One region of the Cellulosimicrobium sp. I38E genome, then DNA from elsewhere that is predicted to be linked to it. Evidence: predicted binding sites of a transcription regulator. Region 1 holds the regulator's gene; each other region holds the start of a gene.
The links. The regulator HspR, encoded in region 1, represses chaperone genes until heat shock. The targets are predictions, from matches to a motif close to AAGTTGAGTCNNNNNGACTCAACTT.

Region 1 (2,265 bases):
TTCACGGTCGACGGCCGCAACGTCACCACCCGCATCCCGCCGGGCGTGCGCGACGGCCAGAAGATCCGGCTGCGCGGCAAGGGCCGCCCGGGCATGGCCGGCGGTCCCGACGGCGACCTCGTCGTCACCGTGCACGTCACCCCGCACCCCGTCTTCTCCCTCGACGGCACCAACCTCCGCGCGACCGTCCCCGTGACGTTCGCCGAGGCCGCGCTCGGGGCGACCATCAGCGTGCCCACGCTCGACGGGACGTCGGTCAAGGTCAAGGTCCCGGCCGGGACGCCGTCGGGCCGCACGCTGCGCGTCAAGGGCCGCGGCGTGCAGACCGCGAAGGCGACCGGCGACCTGCTCGTCACCGTCCAGGTCGCGGTGCCGCAGAAGCTCTCGAAGGCCGCGCGCGAGGCGGTCGAGGCGTTCGCCGCCGAGACGGACGGCCAGGACGTGCGCGCCGACCTGGTCCGCCAGGCCGCGGAGTGAGGGAGGCCGTGATGGCCTACCAGGATCATCCGTCGGTCGGCGACGACGCGCGGAGCGCCGCCGGACGGGCTCCCGGCAGCGACGTCGACCAGGACGCCCCGGTCCTCGTCATCTCCCAGGCCGCGGCGCTCGCGGGGATGCACCCGCAGACGCTGCGTCAGTACGACCGCCTCGGCCTGGTGGTGCCGCGCCGCACCGCGGGCCGGGGACGGCGCTACTCGCTGCGTGACGTCGCGAAGCTGCTCGAGGTGCAGCGGCTCAGCCACGACGAGGGCATCAACCTCGCGGGCATCCAGCGCATCCTCGCGCTGGAGTCGCAGGTCGAGCGGCTGGAGCGCCGTATCGAGGCGCTCTCGGCGCGCGTCGAGCCGGGCGGCCGCGTGTTCGCGGCCGCGGCGAGCGGCGACGTCGTCGTCGTGCCGCGCGGGCGCAGCGTGCGCCGCGGGGTCGAGGAGGCGCTGCGCGAGACGCTCGTCGAGCACGGCGAGGCGCGCGCGCTCGTCATCTGGCGGCCCCGGCCCGACGACGCGAGGTCCTGACCCCGGCTGTCCCGCCCGGGTCTCAGCTCCGACGGGCCTCGCGCGCGACGAGCGCCACGGCGGCGGGGACGAGCGCGACCTCCGAGGGGTCGAGGCCCGGGTCCGCGGCGCGGGTCCGCGCGGCGGCGTCGAGGTGCCGCAGGAGCACCGGGTCGGCGAGGTGGAGGAACGCGTCCAGCAGGACCCGCGCGCCCGGCGCGAGCTCGTCGTCCTCGTCGGCGGCGACCTCCGCGAGGACGACGGCGGTCACGGCGAGGTCGAGCCCGGCCGGCCCGAGCCGGGCGTTCGTCCAGTGCAGGACGGCCGGGCCGTCGGCGGTGAGCACGACGTTCGCCGGGTGCAGGTCGAGGTGCAGGACGCACGGCGCCCCGGCACCGGGTGCGTCGAGGGTCGCGAAGGACGGCGCGGTGAGCGCCTCGTACGCGGGCTCGTCCGGCGCCGGGGGCGGGACCGCGTGGAGCGCGTCGTGCAGCGCGACGAGGATCCGGGCCGATCCGGCGAGCGACGTCCGGCCGCCGAGGATCGACTGCAGGAGCGTCGGCCCGCGCAGCAGCTCCATGGTGAGGTCGCCGTCCGTGGCGGCGTCGACGCGCGGGGCGGGGAAGCCCGCGGCGCGTACGTGCCGCATGACCTCGGCGGTGCCGACCGTGTCCGCCCCCGAGCGCGAGCGTCGCAGGACGCGGTCGGCGCCGACCGCGTACAGGTCGGCGTCGGCACCCGAGAACAGCGGCGCGCCGAGCGAGGGGGCCATGAGCCGACGCTACGCCTCTCCTGCCCTCCTGACGAGGGCCCCTGCGTCGTCCCTGGTCACGCATTTTTGCAAGAATGCCGTGCGCTAATTCCGTGCTATTCCTGCATTTCTTAGCAAGGCCTTCCTTGCTATACACCGTGGAATTCCAGGAATACCGTGGACACGGAAGCCCGGCCCCCCCACGGGACCTCGGAGAACAGGAGATCGCGATGAGCAGCCTCACGGAGATGCCCCAGGTCGTCGAGTGTTCCATCGACGGCTGCGGCTACAACCACGACCACGGGTGCCACGCCGGCGCGGTGACCATCGCCGGTCACGCGGGCGACGCCGAGTGCGCGACCTTCATCCCGCTCGGGACCAAGGGCGGTCTCGAGAAGGTGCTCGCGCACGTCGGGGCCTGCCAGCGCACCGAGTGCGTCCACAACTCCTCGCTCGAGTGCTCGGCCCCGTCGATCCGCGTGGGCGCCGGCGCGTCCGGCGAGGACAAGGCCGACTGCC
Region 2 (2,265 bases), on a different contig from region 1:
GGCGGCCTGGCCGTCCTGCGTGCCCGGCTTGGAGCGGAGCACGAGCCAGAGCACGAGGCCGATGATGCCGAGCAGCACGACGCCGCCGATCACGAACCAGAGCCAGGCCAGGGAGCCGGAGTCCGAGGCGTCGCCCGCGCTGTCGCCGCCGTCGGGCGCCGTGGCGCCGTCCGAGTCGCCGGTGGCCTCGTCCGAGCCCTCGTCGCCCGACCCTGCAGCACCGCCCGCGACGGCCGAGCCGCGCGCCGTCATCTCGTTGACCTCGCCCACGACGGGCGTCCAGGTCACCGTGTTGCCGTCGACCTCACCGTTGGACTCGGCGACCTCGCCGGGGAACGTGATGGAGACCTTGATGTCGAGGCTGTCCATCATCTGCTGCGTCAGCTCGTCGCTCGTCGCGTCACCCGTGTCGGGGTTGAACTCCTCGCCGGTCATGTCCATCGACCCGCTCACGACGTACTCGTCACCCTCGCGCGTGACCGAGATCGAGTCTGCCCCGGCCGACGAGAGCTGTGAGATGGGCTGGTCGGCGTAGGTGATCTTGGTGCCCGTGTACCCGTCCTGGGCGTACGGCTCCTGGGTCGCGCCCTCGGGCAGCTCGGACTCCATCTCGGAGCCCATCGAGTCCCACATCTCCTGCGGGTCCATGTTCGCGGACTCGGCGAGCTCGTCGCTGAACGCCATGACGACGCTGCCGTCGAACGTGTCGTCCTCGTTGAGGGTGAGGGCCATGTCCATCCTCATGCACCCTGCGAGGAACAGTGCGAGGGTGGCGAAGAGGGCAGCGAGGCCGAGTCGTCTGCGCAAGGGTGAGGAGTTCACCCGCCCAGCATGTCGCGGATCGTCGCCCGAGGCGAGGGTCGATGCCGTTTTGAGACGGAATGTGGCCGGGAGTTCATCCGCTCCGCGCGACGGATCGCGGGGCGGCCGCGCGCGAGGCTGACGAACGAAGTTGAGCGGAATACACTCAACTTCGGAGTCGTTCCACTGGTCAGACCACCTTTCGAGCACCACACCGGAGCACCTATGGAAACGAAGTTCACCACCATGTCGCAGCAGGCGATCGGCGAGGCGATCCAGACCGCGTCGGCCGCTGGCAACCCGCAGCTCGAGCCGACCCACCTCCTCGCCGCGCTGCTCACCCAGGAGGGTGGGGTCGCCGTCGGGCTGCTCGACGCCGTCGGCGCGGACAAGCAGGCCGTCGGCCAGAAGGTCCGGGCCGCGCTCGTCGCGCTGCCCACCGCGAGCGGGTCCGCCGTCGCGCAGCCGACCCCGTCGCGCGCCACGTCCACGGCACTCGACAACGCCGCGAAGGAGGCGCAGGCGCTCGGCGACGAGTACGTCTCCACCGAGCACCTGCTGCTCGGCATCGCGGCGGGTTCGTCGCAGGCCGCGACGATCCTCCAGCAGGCCGGCGCGACCGCCGACGCGCTGCGCTCGGCGCTGCCCGCCGTGCGCGGCAGCGCGCGCGTGACCAGCCCCAACCCCGAGGGCACCTACAAGGCGCTCGAGCAGTACGGCACCGACCTCACCGCCGCCGCCGCCGAGGGCAAGCTCGACCCCGTGATCGGGCGCGACTCCGAGATCCGGCGCGTCGTGCAGGTGCTGAGCCGACGCACCAAGAACAACCCCGTCCTCATCGGCGAGCCCGGCGTCGGCAAGACGGCCGTCGTCGAGGGCCTTGCCCAGCGCATCGTCGCGGGCGACGTCCCCACGTCGCTCCAGGGCAAGCGCCTCGTGTCCCTCGACCTCGCGAGCATGGTCGCGGGCGCCAAGTACCGCGGCGAGTTCGAGGAGCGCCTCAAGGCCGTCCTGGAGGAGATCCGGTCCTCCGACGGCGAGGTCGTCACGTTCATCGACGAGCTGCACACGGTCGTCGGGGCGGGCGCCGGCGGCGAGGGCGCCATGGACGCCGGGAACATGCTCAAGCCGATGCTCGCGCGCGGCGAGCTGCGCCTCGTCGGGGCGACCACGCTCGACGAGTACCGCGAGTACATCGAGAAGGACCCGGCCCTGGAGCGCCGCTTCCAGCAGGTCTTCGTCGGCGAGCCCTCGGTGGAGGACACGGTCGCGATCCTGCGCGGGCTCAAGGAGCGGTACGAGGCGCACCACAAGGTGACGATCGCCGACTCGGCGCTCGTCGCGGCGGCGTCGCTCTCCGACCGGTACATCACCGGGCGCCAGCTCCCGGACAAGGCGATCGACCTCGTCGACGAGGCGGCGTCGCGCCTGCGCATGGAGCTCGACTCCTCGCCGATCGAGATC
Region 3 (2,265 bases), on a different contig from region 1:
CCGAGCCGCCCGTGATGGTCATCTTCTGCTCCTTGCCGGTGCCGCGGTCCTTGGCACCGACGTGGACGATGCCGTTCGCGTCGATGTCGAAGGTGACCTCGATCTGCGGCACGCCGCGCGGGGCCGGCGCGATGCCGGTGAGCTCGAACGTGCCGAGCGGCTTGTTGTCGCGCGCGAACTCGCGCTCGCCCTGGAACACCTGGATGAGCACCGACGGCTGGTTGTCCTCGGCCGTCGAGAAGATCTCGCTGCGCTTGGTCGGGATGGCCGTGTTGCGCTCGATGAGCTTGGTCATCACGCCGCCCTTGGTCTCGATGCCGAGGGACAGCGGGGTCACGTCGATGAGCAGGACGTCCTTGCGGTCACCGGAGATGACGCCGGCCTGGAGGGCCGCGCCGACGGCGACGACCTCGTCCGGGTTGACGCCCTTGTTGGGCTCCTTGCCGCCCGTGAGCTCCTTGACGACGTCGGTCACGGCCGGCATGCGGGTGGAGCCACCCACGAGCACGACGTGGTCGATGTCGGAGACGGAGACGCCCGCGTCGGAGATGACCTTGTGGAACGGAGCCTTCGTCCGGTCGAGCAGGTCCTGCGTCATCTGCTGGAACTGGGCGCGCGTGAGCTTCTCGTCCAGGTGGATGGGGCCGTTCTCGCTCATCGAGAGGTACTGCATCGAGATGGTGGTGCTCGTCGCGGACGAGAGCTCCTTCTTCGCCTGCTCGGCGGCCTCGCGCAGGCGCTGGAGCGCGATCTTGTCCTTCGACAGGTCGACGCCCGAGCTGTTCTTCACCTGCTTGATGAGGTGCTCGACGATCCGCTGGTCCCAGTCGTCGCCACCCAGGCGGTTGTCGCCCGAGGTCGCGCGGACCTGGATCGTGGAGAAGTCGTCCTCGTCCTTGCCGACCTCGAGGAGCGAGACGTCGAACGTGCCGCCGCCCAGGTCGAAGACGAGGATGAGCTCGTCCTCCTTGCCCTTCTCCAGGCCGTACGCGAGCGCGGCCGCGGTGGGCTCGTTGACGATGCGCGTCACGTTGAGGCCCGCGATCTGCCCGGCGTCCTTGGTCGCCTGGCGCTCGGCGTCGTTGAAGTACGCCGGGACGGTGACGACCGCGTCGGTGACGGGCTCGCCCAGGTACTCCTCGGCGTCGCGCTTGAGCTTGCCCAGGATGCGCGCGGAGATCTCCTGCGCGGTGTACTTCTTGTCGTCGATCTCCACCGACCAGTCGGTGCCCATGTGGCGCTTCACCGAGCTGATGGTGCGGTCGACGTTCGTGACCGCCTGACGCTTGGCGACCTCGCCGACGAGGACCTCGCCGGTCTTGGAGAAGGCGACCACCGACGGCGTCGTGCGCGACCCCTCGGCGTTCGCGATGACGGTGGGCTCTCCGCCCTCGAGGACGGCGACCACCGAGTTGGTGGTGCCGAGGTCGATCCCGACTGCTCGTGCCATGTGTGCTGCCTCCGTTGTGGATGGGGTGCCCGACGGCGCACGCGCGCCCGGACACACCGGGTTGAGTCTGCTTCACTCAAGGTAGGCACCCGGTCCCCGCTCGTGCAAGTCCTGGCGCTCAAACTTGAGTCCTTCTCGCTCAACCTTCACCGAAGGTGGCCTATTCCCGCGCTCGGACTCTGATCCGATGCCACGACGACCTTGGCGGTTCTCCGGCACCGTCGCCGACACGGTGGCTGGCAATGCCGCCTGACCCCACGTCACGACCCACCGACCGCGACGCCGCGCTGGTCGGATCCACAGGCTCGCGCCCTCCCTGCTCGCCTTGCACACGCCTGCCGGTCCACCCCCACGCTGGAGCGCATGCGGGACTCCGTCGTCGCCTCCCTCGCTGCCCATCCTCGCTTCGCCGGCGAGACCAGAGCCGCGGTGATCGCACTTCTCGAACGCACTCTGACCTGCGTGCTGGACCCAACGCTCCTCCCCCATCTCAGAGAGCCGCCGCAAGAGCATTGGTGTCCTCGTGGACGCGCAGAGACGCGAGCGAGGGACCGGACACGGTGGATCCCGGACGTGTCGGAGAGCGTCACGAGGGCAGCGCGCGCCGCGTGGGACGCGCGCGCGGAGAACCCGCCACCTGAGTGAGAACGCGCCTCTGCCACCTCGTCGCGAAAGCCCAGGTCGCGGGGCCCAGCAGTCCGCCACATCCGGCGCGAACCGACAAACCTCCATCTCCGCCGGGCTGTCGTCGTATCACGGGTGCCGCCGGACGCTCCGTCCCTGTGAGCCGTGTCGTCCAGCGGCGCGAACGAGAC

Region 2: clpB (ATP-dependent chaperone ClpB) is a predicted target of HspR. The motif match lies at 950-974, and genes of this name have one in related genera.
Region 3: dnaK (molecular chaperone DnaK) is a predicted target of HspR. The motif match lies at 1,572-1,596, and genes of this name have one in related genera.

The regions. Positions count from the first base shown of each region.
Region 1 is NZ_LUAZ01000095.1:2,024-4,288, reverse strand. Features, by position in the region: partial or broken gene A0J59_RS20920 (DnaJ C-terminal domain-containing protein) at 1-477, shown strand, start outside; gene A0J59_RS20915 (heat shock protein transcriptional repressor HspR) at 615-1,016, shown strand; gene A0J59_RS20910 (phosphotransferase family protein) at 1,039-1,767, opposite strand; gene A0J59_RS20905 (DUF1540 domain-containing protein) at 1,977-2,265, shown strand, end outside.
Region 2 is NZ_LUAZ01000033.1:37,381-39,645, forward strand. Features, by position in the region: gene A0J59_RS12040 (hypothetical protein) at 1-732, opposite strand, end outside; gene clpB (ATP-dependent chaperone ClpB) at 1,027-2,265, shown strand, end outside.
Region 3 is NZ_LUAZ01000020.1:1,598-3,862, forward strand. Features, by position in the region: gene dnaK (molecular chaperone DnaK) at 1-1,450, opposite strand, end outside.